DNA from 2 places in the Variovorax frigidus genome. Region 2 is predicted to be linked to the other one. Evidence: predicted binding sites of a transcription regulator. Region 2 holds the regulator's gene; the other holds the start of a gene.

Region 1 (7,473 bases), on a different contig from region 2:
TCTGCCGGCGATCGATGCGTTGCCGGGGCCCGGCGGGGTCTATTGCAGCGTTGCCCACCGCCGCGCCGGCGCCGGCTGACCCGCGGGCGCGATGGTTCCGTTCATCTGGTCACGCGGCGATCCTGCGACCGATTGGGCCGAGCTCGAACCGCTGGCCGACCGAGACACCGCGCTGCATCGCCTGTGGCGCGGCTTCATGACCGCGCGCTGTTTCGTTGCGATGGTGCTGCTGCTGCTGCAGTTGCTGGCCTACGCCCTCAGCCAGACGGTGCACACGGTGGCCGCCCTGATCTCGGCCGGCTATCTGGTGGCCACGCTGCTGAGCGCGCGCTTCGCGCCCTTTCACCTGCCGCTGCGCAGCTTCGGCATCGCATGGGGCACGACCATCGCGATCGACCTGGCCGCCTTCACCGCACTGCAGTTGCTGCAGATCGGCAGCATCAACTACACACCGCTCTTCGCCCTGCCGGTGCTGATGGGCGCCGTGCTCGGCACGCTGATGGTCGGGCTGGGCACCTCGGCGGCGGTCACGCTGCTGCTGCTGGCCGATGCCGGCTGGCGCTGGCTCGACATGAGCGGCGACGTCAGCCCGCGTTTCGTGCAGGCCGCGCTGACCGGCACCGGCCTGTTCGTGGTGGCATTGCTGGCCAATCAGCTGTCGCGCCGGCTGGCGCGCGAGGTCACGCTGGCACAGCGCGGGCGCAGCGCGGCGCAGATGCACGCCCAGGTCAACGACCTGGTCATCGAGACGCTGAGCGAGGGCGTGCTGGTGATCAGCGCCGACGGCCGGGTGCACGCGGCCAATCCGGCGGCCGATGCCATCCTCGGCCAGGGCCTGGCCTCGATGGTGCTGCCCTTCACGCTCGGCACGCAGCCCGCCTGGCGGCCGCTCGCGGCCGTGGCCGAACAGACCTTCAGCCGGCAGACCGCGCAGATGCGCGAACTGCCGGTGGCCCAGGCCCAGGGCGCGGCGCGTGAAGTGCGCGTGCGCACCCGCCTGACGCCCGCCATCGAGGGCCGCGCCGACGGCCTCTGCGTGATGTTCCTGCAGGACCTGCGCGAACTCGAAGCCCGCATCCGCACCGAGAAACTGGCGGCCATGGGCCGCATGTCGGCGGCGGTCGCGCACGAGATCCGCAACCCGCTGGCCGCCATCACCCAGGCCGGCGCGCTGCTCAGCGAGGACCTGACCGACCCCGCGCACCGCCGCCTCATCGCGATGGTCGAGCAGAACGCGCAGCGGCTGGCCCGCATCGTCGACGACGTGCTCGACGTCGCGCGCGTGCGCCAGCAGCGCGTGCTGCCGCTGGGCGAGCAGTTCGCACTCGACCCGACCGTGCGCACCATCGCGGAGGAATGGGTGCGCCAGACCCGGCGCCACGGCGTGCTGCTCGTGCTGGAGGCCGGCGGCAGCGATGTGAGCTTCGACATCGAGCACCTGCGCCGCATTCTGGTGAACCTGCTCGACAACGCGGCGCGCTACGCCGGCGAACGCGAAGGCTCGATCCAGCTGACCACCCGGCGCAACGCCAAGGGCCGCGCCGGCCTGCAGGTCTGGAGCGATGGCGCCCCGCTGGAACCGGCCGTGCAGCGCCACCTGTTCGAGCCCTTCTTCTCCTCGGAAAGCCGCTCGAGCGGCCTCGGCCTTTTCCTCTGCCGCGAGCTCTGCGAACGCCACGGCGCCACCATCGGCTACGAGCGGCGCGCCGTCTCGCCGACGGGGCCGGAAGGCAATGCCTTCTTCGTGAGCTTCGCGGAAGCCGAAGGGCGACTGACACAATAGCCACGTGAGTTCCAACCATCCCCCCGCCGCGCGCACGGCGCAGATCCTGGTCGTCGACGATGAGCCCGACCTGCGCACGCTCTACGAGCTCACGCTGCTGCGCGAGGGCTACCGCGTCGAAGCCGCCGGCAGCGTGGCCGAGGCCTGGCAGCATTTGGAGGGCCAGCGCTTCGACGCGGTGATCACCGACATGCGGCTGCCCGACGGGCTGGGCATGGAGATCCTGCAACGCATCCAGCGCGAGCAGCGCGGCGAGCGCTGCGTGGTCATGACGGCCTACGGTTCGGCCGAGAACGCCGTCGAGGCGCTGAAAGCCGGCGCCTTCGACTACCTCACCAAGCCGGTCGACCTGAAGCAGTTCCGCGCCGTGGTCGCCTCCGCGGTGCAAGCCCCGGTGGTGCCCGTGCGGGTGGTGCCCGCCGCGCCGTCCGGCCGCGCCGAGACGGTCGGCGGCAGCGGCACGGCCGCGCTCGACCGCCTGGTCGGCGACTCGGAGCCGATGCGCCTGGTCAAGTCGCGCATCGCCAAGGTCGCGCGCGGCATGGCGCCGGTGCTGGTGCGCGGCGAATCAGGCACCGGCAAGGAACTGGTCGCGCGTGCGGTGCATGCCTGCAGCCAGCGCAGCGAAGGACCCTTCATTGCCGTCAATTGCGGCGCCATTCCCGAGAACCTGCTCGAGGCCGAGTTCTTCGGCGCGCGCAAGGGCGCCTACACCGGCTCGTCGCAGGACCGCGACGGTTACTTCCAGGCGGCGCGCGGCGGCACCCTGTTCCTCGACGAGATCGGCGATCTGCCGCTGGCCATGCAGTCCAAGCTGTTGCGCGCCATCCAGGAACGCAGCGTGCGGCCGATCGGCTCGACGCAGGAGGACGCGGTCGACGTGCGCATCGTGAGCGCCACCCACAAGGACCTGCAGGCCGAGGTCCAGAACGGCCGCTTTCGCCAGGACCTGTTCTACCGGCTCAACGTGATCGAGATCGCCGTACCGGCCTTGCGCGATCGGCGTGAAGACCTGCCGCTGCTGTGCGCCGCGCTGCTGGCGCGCATCGCCCGCGATGCCGGCATGAACGTGCCGGCGCTCTCGCCGGAAGTCGTCGGGCGCCTGACGGCCCATCCGCTGCAAGGCAATGTGCGCGAACTCGAGAACCTGCTGCACCGCGCGGTCGCGCTGAACGACGGCGACGAACTGCACCTGGATTTCGAAGCCAGCGGCGTGGCGCCGCTCGAACGCCCGGCCGTCGCGGACGCCACGGTGGTCGTCACGCCGCAGGCACCGCCGGCGGCCGTGCCCCCCGCCGTCCCGCCCGACCTGCAGACCTACCTCGATCAGCAGGAGCGCGAGATCCTCGTGCGAGCGCTGCGCGAAAGCGGCTTCAACCGCACCGCGGCGGCGGCGCGCCTGGGCCTGAGCCTGCGCCAGATCCGCTACCGCATCGCGCGCCTGGGCATCAGCACGCCCGGGGGCGAAGAGCCCGTGGGCGCCGGCGATGAGGGATGACGCCGATGCGCTCTGGCAAGCGGGCTGGTACCGCTTCGCCAAGGCGCTGCCTTCGCCCAACTTCGGCGCGCGGCCGGACGGTGCACGGATCGACCTGATCGTGCTGCACTCCATCAGCCTGCCGCCGGGCCGCTACGGCGGCGACGAGGTGCAGCGGCTGTTCACCAACCAGCTCGATTGGGATGCACACCCCTACTTCCAGCAGATCCGCGGCACCGAGGTGTCGGCGCACTTCTATGTGCGGCGCAACGGCGAGCTCTGGCAGTTCGTGAGCTGCGAGGCACGCGCCTGGCACGCCGGCCCCTCGGCGTGGCGCGGCCGGAGCAACTGCAACGACGACTCGATCGGCATCGAACTCGAAGGACTCGAAGGCGAGCGCTTCGAGGACGCCCAATACGAGACGCTGGCCAGCCTGTGCCCGGCCATCGCGCAGCACTATGCGATCGCCTTCGTCGCCGGGCACGAGCATGTCGCGCCGGGCCGCAAGATCGACCCGGGCCCCGGCTTCGTCTGGCCGCGCCTGCAGGCCGATACCGGCTGGCCGAGCGCGATGTTTCCCTCGGGCACGGTGGCAGGCTAAAGATTTTCAATCGCTGCGGCGTCGGCGATGCCCCATCCGCCCCACAGGACTGCGCGCGTTCTGCAAGGCACGGAGGCCAGCAACCATGGGGCCTGCAAGCCCAAAAGCGCTGGAAACCTGCATGGTTGCTGGCCTCGTGCAAACTGATCCAGTAACCATGCCGCATGGCACGCAGCCCAGGCGCGGATCACGCACTCCAGCATGCATTGAAGTCCGTGAAAAACACTACATCTAGTGATTGTGGGCGCCTCACACACTAGATATAGTGTGCCTGCCCGCTTCAACGGTCGCGAATGCACCGTGGCCCCGGCGGCCGAACGCCGAGCCGCTCGCCGTTCCCCCCAACAAGAAATCGCCAAACAGAGGACCGAATGCAAACAGCCCTGAACACACCGTCCGCCGCCCGCGCCAGCGCGCCGCAGCAGAATGCCGGCGCCCGCGACACCGCAGGCACGCCCACCCACGAAGCGCTCACGCACTACCAGATCATTCGCCGCAACGGCGCGGTCGTGCCCTTCGAGCCGAACAAGATCGCCATCGCGCTGATGAAGGCCTTCCTGGCCGTGCACGGCACCCAGGGCGCGGCTTCGGCCAGCGTGCGCGAGACCGTCGACACGCTGACGCAGTCCGTGGTGCGCGCCATGGTGCGCTCGCGTCCGAGCGGCGGCACCTTCCACATCGAAGACGTGCAGGACGCGGTCGAACTCGGCCTGATGCGCGGCGGCCACCATGAGATCGCGCGCGCCTACGTGCTGTACCGCGAACGCCGCTCGCAGGAGCGCACCAAGCAGGGCGAACAGGACGCGCCGGCGGCGCCCGCGCTGCACGTGCTCGACCGCGGCGAACGCGTCGCGCTCGACCTGAACGAGCTCAAGGGCCTGATCGAATCCGCCTGCGAAGGTCTGGGCGACACCATCACCGCCGCGCCCATCCAGGCCGAGACGATGCGCAACCTGTACGACGGCGTGCCGCTCGACGAGGTCTACAAGGCCTCGATCCTGGCCGCCCGCACGCTGATCGAGAAGGACCCCGACTACACCTTCGCCACCGCACGCCTGCTGCTGCACACGATCTTCAAGGAGATCATCGGCCGCGAAGTGATGCCGGCCGAACGCTCGCAGGCCTACGTCGACTACTTCCCGCAGTTCATCAAGAAGGGCGTCGACAACGAACTGCTCGACGAGAAGCTGCTGCAGTTCGACCTGCCGCGCCTGGGCGCCGCACTCAAGGCCGAACGCGACCTGCAGTTCGACTACCTCGGCCTGCAGACGCTGTACGACCGCTACTTCCTGCACGTGCGCAAGACCCGCATCGAATTGCCGCAGGCCTTCTTCATGCGCGTGGCCATGGGCCTGTCGCTGGGCGAGATCGACCGCGAAGCGCGCGCCATCGAGTTCTACGAAGTTCTGTCGTCCTTCGACTTCATGTCGAGCACGCCCACGCTGTTCAACGCCGGCACGCTGCGCTCGCAGCTGTCGAGCTGCTACCTGACGACCGTGCCCGACGACCTCGACGGCATCTATGAGTCGATCAAGGAAAACGCACTGCTGTCGAAGTTCGCGGGCGGCCTGGGCAACGACTGGACCCGCGTGCGCGCGCTGGGCAGCCACATCAAGGGCACCAACGGCGAATCGCAGGGCGTCGTGCCCTTCCTCAAGGTGGTGAACGACACGGCCGTGGCCGTGAACCAGGGCGGCAAGCGCAAGGGCGCGGTCTGCACCTACCTGGAAACCTGGCACCTCGACATCGAGGAGTTCCTGGAGCTGCGCAAGAACACCGGCGACGACCGCCGCCGCACGCACGACATGAACACCGCCAACTGGATTCCGGATCTGTTCATGCGCCGTGTCATGGAGAAGGGCACCTGGACGCTGTTCTCGCCCAACAACGTGCCCGACCTGCACGACCTGTTCGGCGCCGACTTCGAGCGCGCCTACGTCGCCTACGAAGAGAAGGCGCAGCGCGGCGAGATCAAGCCCTCGCGCACGCTGCCCGCGGCCGACCTGTGGCGCAAGATGCTCACGATGCTGTTCGAGACCGGTCATCCCTGGATCACGTTCAAGGACGCCTGCAACGTGCGCTCGCCGCAGCAGCACGCCGGCGTGGTTCACTCGTCGAACCTGTGCACCGAGATCACGCTGAACACCAGCGACACCGAAACCGCGGTCTGCAACCTCGGCTCGGTCAACCTGCTGCAGCATCTGAAGGACGGCAAGGTCGATCAGGCCAAGCTCAAGAAGACGATCTCGACGGCGATGCGCATGCTCGACAACGTGATCGACATCAACTACTACGCGGTCAAGAAGGCACGCGACTCGAACCTGCGCCACCGTCCGGTGGGCCTGGGCCTGATGGGCTTCCAGGACGCGCTGTACGAACTGCGCATTCCCTACGCCTCGGAAGAAGCCGTGCAGTTCGCCGACGAGTCGATGGAAGCCATCTGCTACCACGCCTACTGGGCCTCGACCGATCTGGCCAAGGAACGCGGCAAGTACTCGAGCTACAAGGGCTCGCTGTGGGACAAGGGCATCCTGCCGATCGACACGCTCGACCTGCTCGAACAGGCTCGCGGCGGCTACGTCGAGGTCGACCGCTCGGCCACGCTCGACTGGGATGCGCTGCGCCAGAAGATCAAGCTCGACGGCATGCGCAACTCGAACTGCACCGCGATCGCACCGACCGCGACCATCTCGAACATCATCGGCGTCGACGCCTCGATCGAACCCTGCTTCGGCAACCTGTCGGTCAAGTCGAACCTGTCGGGCGAGTTCACCGTGATCAACCACTACCTGGTGCGCGACCTCAAGCGCCTGGGCCTGTGGGACGACGTGATGGTCATGGACCTGAAGCACTTCGACGGCTCGCTGCGTCCGATCGACCGCGTGCCGCAAGACATCAAGGCGCTCTACGGCACGGCCTTCGAAGTCGAGACCAAGTGGCTGGTGGAAGCGGCCGCACGGCGCCAGAAGTGGATCGATCAGGCGCAGTCGCTGAACATCTACATGGCCGGCGCATCGGGCAAGAAGCTCGACGACACCTACAAGCTCGCATGGCTGCGCGGCCTGAAGACCACCTACTACCTGCGCACGCAGAGCGCGACGCACGCCGAGAAGTCGACCGTGCAATCGGGGCGCCTCAACGCGGTGTCCTCTGGCGGCAGCAACGAAGCATCGTCGGGCATGAGCGCGATCGAAGCGGCGGCACTCGCGGCGCAAGCGCAGCTCGCCGCGATGCCGGCCACCGACATCGCGTTCTGCGGCGTCGACGACCCGACCTGCGAGGCCTGCCAGTGATGTCAGCCTGATGCGAATGTGATTCGCGGCATCGCCCGACATGAAATGCGATGCATGCGAACAACATAAGCACGACATAATTCGAGCACGATGTGAGAGGCACTTTGCAACTCACATCGTTGCTCACATAATTTGAGCATTGGATTTTTCTATGTTGACCTGGGACGAAGAAGTCAAACCCTCCTTGCCAAAGGACATGCAACAAGGCTTGCATCATTCATCGCAAAACGGCGCACCGATCGCGCGCTCGATGGAAGTCCCGACTTCGCAAACACCCGCCGCACCGGCCGTCGCACGCCGCGTCAACGCCGCCGACAAG
Region 2 (7,473 bases):
TGCGCCGTTGATGGTTGCCCAAGACGCGGCGGGGCTGCGCCAGCCCATCACCGTGCCGCCTGAAGTCGGGGTCGGGCCGAACGGCGGCGCGATCCTGCTGTTCGGTACCGGGAAATGGGTGGAGGCCGACGACGTGGGAAGCCGTGGCGTGCAATCGATCTATGCGGTCCACGACAACGGCCAGGCGATCCCCGGCGGCGGCGCCCGCACGCAACTGCAAAGCCGCCGCGTTACCAGCGAGGGCGACCGGTTCCGGGTCACGGGCGATGCCTTCGCCTACGGCCGCTACAGCGACAAGACGGCCCAGCGGCGCGGCTGGTATTTCGACCTGCCCAACGCCGAGGACCAGGGCGAGCGCCTGGTGTCGCGCATGGTGCTCAGCGATGGCCAGTTGTTCTTCAACACGCTGATTCCCCAGGCCAGCACTTGTAGTGCAGGCGGTGGCGGCCACCACTGCGCGGTCGAAGCCATGACGGGCTTGTCCGCGGGCTTGACCTGCCTCCCGTCGACCGTCGGCATGCCGAGTGCGCCGCTGGTCGTCCAGGCCGGCGACGGTGCATTCGCCCGGACCGACGCTTTCGGGCGCCGCACCGAGACGAAGAAGGTCGAGGTCGTCAGCATCGGTACCGGGCCCGGCGACGCACCGGGTGTGTCCATCGACCGGCCGCTTGCCGGTGGAAAGATCGCGCAGGTGGCCGGGCGCCTGAACTGGCGCCGGGTGCTCCACTTCAAGGATCTGAAGAAATGACGCGCCGCCGCCTTGCCCTGCGCGGCTTCACGCTGGTGGAGCTCATGATCGTGGTGACCATCATCGCCATCCTGGCCTCGATCGCCTACGCCTCCTACGTGGACGCGTTGCGCAGGGGCTGGCGGGCCGAGGCGCGCACCGCGCTGATGCAGGAGATGCAGCAGCAGGAACGCTTCTACACACAGCGCGCCACCTACCGCGGCACGGCTTTCAGCAGCGACTCGGGTCCGACCGCTGGCGCCGGAAAGTACACGCTGGCGGTCGGCCCCTGCGATGGGCAAACCGGTACGCGACATTGCATCCGGCTCACGGCCACGCTCAAGAGCCATTTCGTCGACCCCCTGGCATGGGCTTTCTGGCTGGACAGCCGGGGAGAGAAGGGCTGCACCGGCACGGCGTCGCCGTCGGGCTGTTGGCCATGACGGTGCGGTGGGGCCGGGGCTTCACGCTCGTCGAACTGCTGGTCGTGGTGGGGCTGCTGGCCATCCTGGCGATGCTGGCCGTTCCGGGCTTTCGCGATCTGATGCTGAACCAGCGGCTGAGCGCGAGCACCCGGGATTTCGTCGCCGCGCTGAATCTGGCGCGCGCCGAGGCGCTCAGGCGTTCGCAAAGCGTCAGGGTCCTGCCGACCGGCCGCGACTGGGACAGTGGTTGGCAGGTGCAGGTCCAGCAGGGGGAAGAGATCGTGGTCCTGCGGCGTTTCGAGCCGCTGCGCGAGGGTGTCACGGTGGATGCGCTGGGCAATGCCTTCGGCCGCTCGGTCAGCTACGACGCCAACGGCTTTGCGGGTGGCAGCAAGGGTATCAATGCACTGGGCTGCCTGACCTTCAAGGCCCGGACCCAGCGCCGCAGCTCGATCGTCATTCCGGCTTCTGGCCGGCCCAAGCTGTGCGATCCCGACAAGGCCGGTGATTGCGGCCTGGGCCGCTGCGGCAGCAAGCGGTAGCCGCGGCTCAAATATCCCGCAGCAGCTGCCTGAACTCGTCCACGTCCTCGAAGCTGCGGTAGACCGAGGCGAAGCGCACGTAGGCCACCTTGTCGAGCTTCTTGAGCTCGCGCATCACGAGCTCGCCGACCTTGGTCGAGTCGATTTCGCGCAGGCCGCTCGAGAGAAGCTTCTGGTCGATGCGCAGCAGTGCGCCGTCGATCTGCTCGATGCTCACCGGACGCTTGCGCAGCGCCAGCATCATCGAGGCACGCACCTTCCTGGAATCGAAGTCGGCGCGGCTGCCGTCCTTCTTGACCACGACCGGATAGTTGACGTCCGGCCGTTCGTAGGTGGTGAAGCGCTTGTCGCAGTCGCCGCACTGGCGACGGCGGCGCACGAAGTCGCCGTCCTCCGAGACCCGGGTCTCGACGACCTGGGTCTCGGCATGGCCGCAGAACGGACACTTCATGCGGGCGGCCTAGACAGGGGAACTCAACGGTAGACCGGGAACCGGCTCGTCAGCGCATGCACCTTGGCGCGCACGGCATCGATGTTCGCCGCATCGCGCGGGTTCTCGAGCACGTCCGCCACCAGGTTGGCCGTGAGGCGCGCTTCCTCGTCCTTGAAGCCGCGCGTGGTCATGGCCGGCGTGCCGATGCGCACGCCGCTGGTCACCATCGGCTTTTCCGGATCGTTGGGGATCGCGTTCTTGTTGATCGTCATGTGGGCGCTGCCCAGCACCGCTTCGGCTTCCTTGCCGGTGATGCCCTTGGCGCGCAGGTCGACCAGCATCACGTGGCTTTCGGTGCGTCCGCTCACGATGCGCAGGCCGCGCTCGGTCAGCGTGTCGGCCACGATCTTGGCGTTCTTGACCACCTGTTGCTGGTAGGTCTTGAACTCCGGTGTCATGGCCTCCTTGAACGCGACGGCCTTGGCGGCAATCACGTGCATCAACGGGCCGCCCTGCAGGCCGGGGAAGATCGCGCTGTTGATCGCCTTCTCGTGCTGCGACTTCATCAGGATGATGCCGCCGCGCGGGCCGCGCAGGCTCTTGTGGGTGGTCGAGGTGACGATGTCGGCGTGCGGCACCGGGTTGGGGTACACGCCCGCGGCCACCAGGCCGGCGTAATGGGCGATGTCGACCATGAAGATCGCACCGATGTCCTTGGCCACCTTGGCGAAACGCTCGAAATCGATGTGCAGCGAGTAGGCCGAGGCGCCCGCGATGATCAGCTTGGGCTTGTGCTCGTGCGCCTTGCGCTCCATCGCTTCGTAGTCGATGGCTTCATTGGCGTCCAGGCCGTAGCTCACCACGTTGAACCACTTGCCGCTCATGTTCAGCGGCATGCCGTGGGTCAGGTGGCCGCCTTCGGCCAGGCTCATGCCCATGATGGTGTCGCCGGGCTTGAGGAAGGCCAGCATCACGGCTTCGTTGGCCGAGGCGCCGCAATGCGGCTGCACGTTGGCGGCGTCGGCGCCGAAGATCTGCTTCACGCGGTCGATGGCCAACTGCTCGGCCACGTCGACGTGCTCGCAACCGCCGTAGTAGCGCTTGCCCGGATAGCCTTCGGCGTACTTGTTGGTGAGCTGCGAGCCCTGGGCCTGCATGACGGCCGGCGAGGCGTAGTTCTCGCTGGCGATCAGTTCGATGTGGTGTTCCTGGCGCGCGTTTTCGGCTTGAATCGCAGCCCAGATTTCGGGATCGGTCTGTTCGACCAGGATGTCGCGGTGGTACATGGCAGTCCTTTGAAGACGGTGGTCCTTGTCTGTTCTTCTGAGATGAAACAACAAGGGCTGCCCAGGCGAACGGCTGATCGCCCGAAGATCGGGCGGCACGCTTCCCAGTGGTATTCCACGTCAGCACCATCCGCAGCAAGAAGAGGGATGGCACCTATCGCCAGTCGCGTACCTCGCGAGTGTAGCCCAGCGTCGACGGGCCCGTGACCCGCCGGGCCACGTTCGGGATCAGGAGGCCTCGAGCAACGCCACCTTCTGCGGCGGTGCGACGTCGGGCTTGGCGGCCGGGGCCGGCGCCACGATCGGGATCGGTTGGGTGCGCACAGCCGCTGGCGGCGTCACCGGCAGCGAACGGCCGTCGGCCACCAGGCGCAGGCGCTCGTGTTCGGCCATCACCTTGCCGGTGTAGCCGCCGTCGTCGGCGAGGTTGGCCGCGCCCACGTAATAGCGCAGGCCGGCCTCCAGCGAGCCGGCGCGTGCGATGCATTCCTGCAGCACCTTCACGCCGACGCGCATGTTCGTCACCGGATCGAAAGCCGCGAGCGTGCCGCCCGCGCTTTCGTACTTGTCCACGTGCACCCGGGTCATGACCTGCATCAGGCCCTGCGCGCCGACCTGGCTTTGCGCGAAGGGATTGAAGCTGGATTCAACCGCCATGATCGCGAGGATCAGCGTGGGGTCGAGCTTGGTGCGCTGGCCCAGTTGGTAGGCTTCCGCCACCAGCACGCTCAGCGGCTCGGCCGCGACGCGGTACTTCTTGCTCAGCCAGAAGGCGACGGCCGCTTGCTGCTTGGGCAGGTCCTTGGGGCTCGCCGCGGTCGTGCGGTCGATTGCATTCGGCTCGAGCGCCGTGGCTTCCGGTGCCGGTTTGCGCGATTCCAGCCAGCTCATCAGATGGACTTCGCCGCTTTCGCGCAAGTCCGGTCGGGCCATCAACGCGAGCACCACGAACACGGTGGCCAGGCCCAGCAGGGCGAAGCCGTTGTGCGTGATCTCGAAGAAGCCGTCGACCACATCGGACCCGAAAGTCCGTAGCCCGCGGGCTGTGGCCTCGAACGCCTTGTTCATCGTTTTCCTTTCTGTGCGGCGCCTGAGTCTCTGGGCCCGTGCGGGCGGCGGAGAATTCAAACGACAGCGCTTGGATTGGTACGTACCAGGTGAGCGCGAGGAGGGAGGAGCGCTTCAGCCTGATGAGCCGAAGCAGGTTCGGCGGCGGAAAGAGAAGGCCCGGCGCGGAGTAGGGAGCGCGGGGCGACGGCGGATTCTAGGAGTGGCCAAATACCCAGTCAAGCATAAAGAGATTGATCTTTATGCATTGGTGGATGAAGGAAATGCTGACTTTCGTCTTATGAGGCGATGCCAGTCGATGGACAAACGGTGTTGCCGGCGCTGCATGAAAAGCCTAATGTGAGGCCGTCCGATCTGATCGGACACCGGCCGACGTCCCGGACATCCGGCGCAAGCCAAACGGTCCGGCGACAGAGGCAAAGGTGGCGGCAATCTCTTGCTGCCAGCAACGGCGGAACCCTTCAACTTCTGCCCGAGCGCCCAGATGGCATGGGCCTTGCGCCCGCCATCGAGCCCGGTGCGTGACTGCAGGTCATGCACCGGGCTTTCTCGTTTGGAGCGCAGCATTCGCAGTGCCAGAGCGAGATATGTTGCGCATTGCGGCTTCGTACGCGCTGTTTCAGGATGTGCGTCCGTCGCGGGCACCGATCAATTGCGGCACACTCGCGCGATGAATGCCGCTTCGTTGAAACAGAACAAATGGGTGCGACGGTGTGGCGTCGCGGTGCTGGTGCTGCTTGGGCTGTGGCTCGTGGCCTGGCTGGCAGTGCCACCCATTGCCAAGAGCCAATTGCAGAAGATCGCGAGCGAGAAACTCGCACGCCAGGTAACGGTTGGCAAGATCGACTTCAAACCGTGGACGCTCGAATTGGCGCTGAACGATCTGCGCATTGCATCGGCCGACGGCAGTCAGTCGCAGCTGGCCATTCGCCGTCTCTATGTCGATGCCGAACTTCAGTCGCTGCTGCGCCTGGCGCCGGTGATCGATGCGGTCAGCATCGAGGCACCGGAGGTGCATCTCACGCACCTGGCCGACGGCAAGTACGACATCGACGACATCCTCGCCAAGCTGGCGAGCGAACCGGCCAAGCCTGCGGGAGACCCGGCGCGTTTCGCCGTCTACAACATCAGCGTGTCCGGCGGCAGCGTCGACTTCGACGACCGCACTGTCGGTCGCAAGCACGAGCTGCGCGACCTGGTGCTCAACGTCCCCTTCCTGAGCAACCTCGACTCGAAGCGGGACATCAAGACCGAGCCCAAGCTGGCCTTCACGCTCAACGGCAGCGCCTTCGACTCGGCCGCTTTCTCCACGCCCTTTGCCGAGAGCCGCAAGACCGATGCGCAGCTTCGCTTCAAGGGTCTGGATCTCGCGCCTTACCTGGGCTACATCCCGGCCGGTTTGCCGGTCCAGCTCAAGGCCGGCACGCTCGATGCCGACCTCAAGATCGACTTCGAACGCGCCGCCACCGCGGGCCTCAAGATCACCGGTACGGTCGAAGCCCACAAGGCCCGCGTGGCCGATGCCAAGGGGCGCGAGCTGCTGGCCTTCGACTCGCTCAAGCTGGCGCTCGCCGATGTGCGGCCGATCGACGGTGTGATCCACCTGGGCGAGGTGGCACTGGCCGGCCCCCAGTTGGCGGTGGCGCGCGATGCGGCCGGACAACTGAACCTGCTGGCCACCGATCCGGCGACCGGCGCGACCCAGAAGGTGGCGCCGCCCAAGCCCGCGGCCAGCGCTGCGGCGACGCCAGCCGCCGAGAAGAAGCCCCTGCGCGTGCAGGTCGACAAGGTGGTGCTGACGGGTGGCCAGATCGGCTGGCGCGACGAGACAACGAAGCCCGCTGCCGCCGTCGATGTGAGCCAGCTCGCGGTCGAGGCCACCGGCATCGCCTGGCCGATGGACAAGCCCACGCATTTCAGCGGCTCGACGCTGGTGGCGGGCGCAGCGCTCAAGTTCTCGGGGGACGCCACCGACAAGGCCGCGACCGTGCAGACCGAGGTCACGGCGCTGCCGTTGTCGCTGGCCGCGCCCTACCTGGCGCAGAGCCTGGAGCCGACGCTCGACGGCAAGCTCAGCGGCCAGATCGACGTGGCCTGGACTGCACCTGCCGCGCTCAAGTTCAAGGCCCGCCGTCTCGCGGCCGATGGCCTGGCGCTGACCCAGGCCAAGACGGCACTGGTGAGCGTGGGGCGTTTCGAGCTGATCGATGCCGAGGCCGACATGAGCCAGCACACGTTGGCCATCGCGTCCTTCACGGCCACCAACCCGAAGCTGCGCATCGAACGCGACAACGAGAAGCGCTGGATGTTCGAGCGTTGGCTCAGGACGCCGGCTGCATCGTCGAAAGAGGGCGCGAAGGAGACCAGCGCCCGCGTGGCCGCGCCCAAGCCGGAGTCGGCATCCGCGCCACAGCCGGGCGCCAACACGCAACCCTGGCGCTTGAGCATCGGAACGCTCGCCATCGACGGCGGTGCCGTGTCGTACGCCGACAAGGCCGGTTCGGCCCCGGTCGCGGTCGAGATCACGGCCCTCAAGCTCAATGTGCAGAAGATCGTGCCCAACAGCGCGACCGTTTCGCCGGTACAACTGTCGGGGCGCATCGGTGCCGGGCGCGCCGATCCGGGGCGCTTCGACTACAAGGGCAATGTGGTACTGCAGCCGTTGTCGGCCGAAGGCCGGCTCGAAGTCAGTGCCTTCCCGGCCCATGCCTTCAAGGCCTACTACGCCGACGCGCTCAACATCGACATTCGCCGCGCCTTCGCCAGCTACCGCGGCACGGTGCGCTACGCCACCCAGCCCGCGGGCATGAACCTGCAGCTGGCAGGCGACACGGCGGTCGAAGATTTCCGCGCCAACAGCGCCGCGCTGACCCAGTCCGATGCACCCGGCCTGGAGCGCAGCAACAACCAGCTGCTGAGCTGGAAGGCGCTGAGCCTGCGTGGCCTGCAGGTGGCGATGGTGCCCAAGGCGCCGCTGTCGGTCGACGTGCGC

What was found. Region 2 encodes NrdR, which represses ribonucleotide reductase genes. Its sites were predicted from a motif close to CACNANATNTNGTG; they were not measured.
Region 1: a site for NrdR is predicted at 4,116-4,129, ahead of ACSFBC_RS27055 (ribonucleoside-diphosphate reductase subunit alpha). Genes of this name have one in related genera too.

What each region holds. Positions count from the first base shown of each region.
Region 1 covers NZ_JBPJZF010000011.1:52,280-59,752, forward strand. The annotation lists gene ACSFBC_RS27035 (PP0621 family protein) at 1-79, shown strand, start outside; gene ACSFBC_RS27040 (two-component system sensor histidine kinase NtrB) at 92-1,783, shown strand; gene ACSFBC_RS27045 (sigma-54-dependent transcriptional regulator) at 1,788-3,281, shown strand; gene ampD (1,6-anhydro-N-acetylmuramyl-L-alanine amidase AmpD) at 3,271-3,861, shown strand; gene ACSFBC_RS27055 (ribonucleoside-diphosphate reductase subunit alpha) at 4,233-7,154, shown strand; gene ACSFBC_RS27060 (ribonucleotide-diphosphate reductase subunit beta) at 7,306-7,473, shown strand, end outside.
Region 2 covers NZ_JBPJZF010000001.1:580,803-588,275, reverse strand. The annotation lists gene ACSFBC_RS02755 (pilus assembly protein) at 1-748, shown strand, start outside; gene ACSFBC_RS02750 (type IV pilin protein) at 745-1,170, shown strand; gene ACSFBC_RS02745 (GspH/FimT family pseudopilin) at 1,095-1,694, shown strand; gene nrdR (transcriptional regulator NrdR) at 1,702-2,145, opposite strand; gene glyA (serine hydroxymethyltransferase) at 2,169-3,413, opposite strand; ZMP/ZTP riboswitch at 3,466-3,591, opposite strand; gene ACSFBC_RS02730 (lytic transglycosylase domain-containing protein) at 3,642-4,481, opposite strand; gene ACSFBC_RS02725 (DUF748 domain-containing protein) at 5,152-7,473, shown strand, end outside.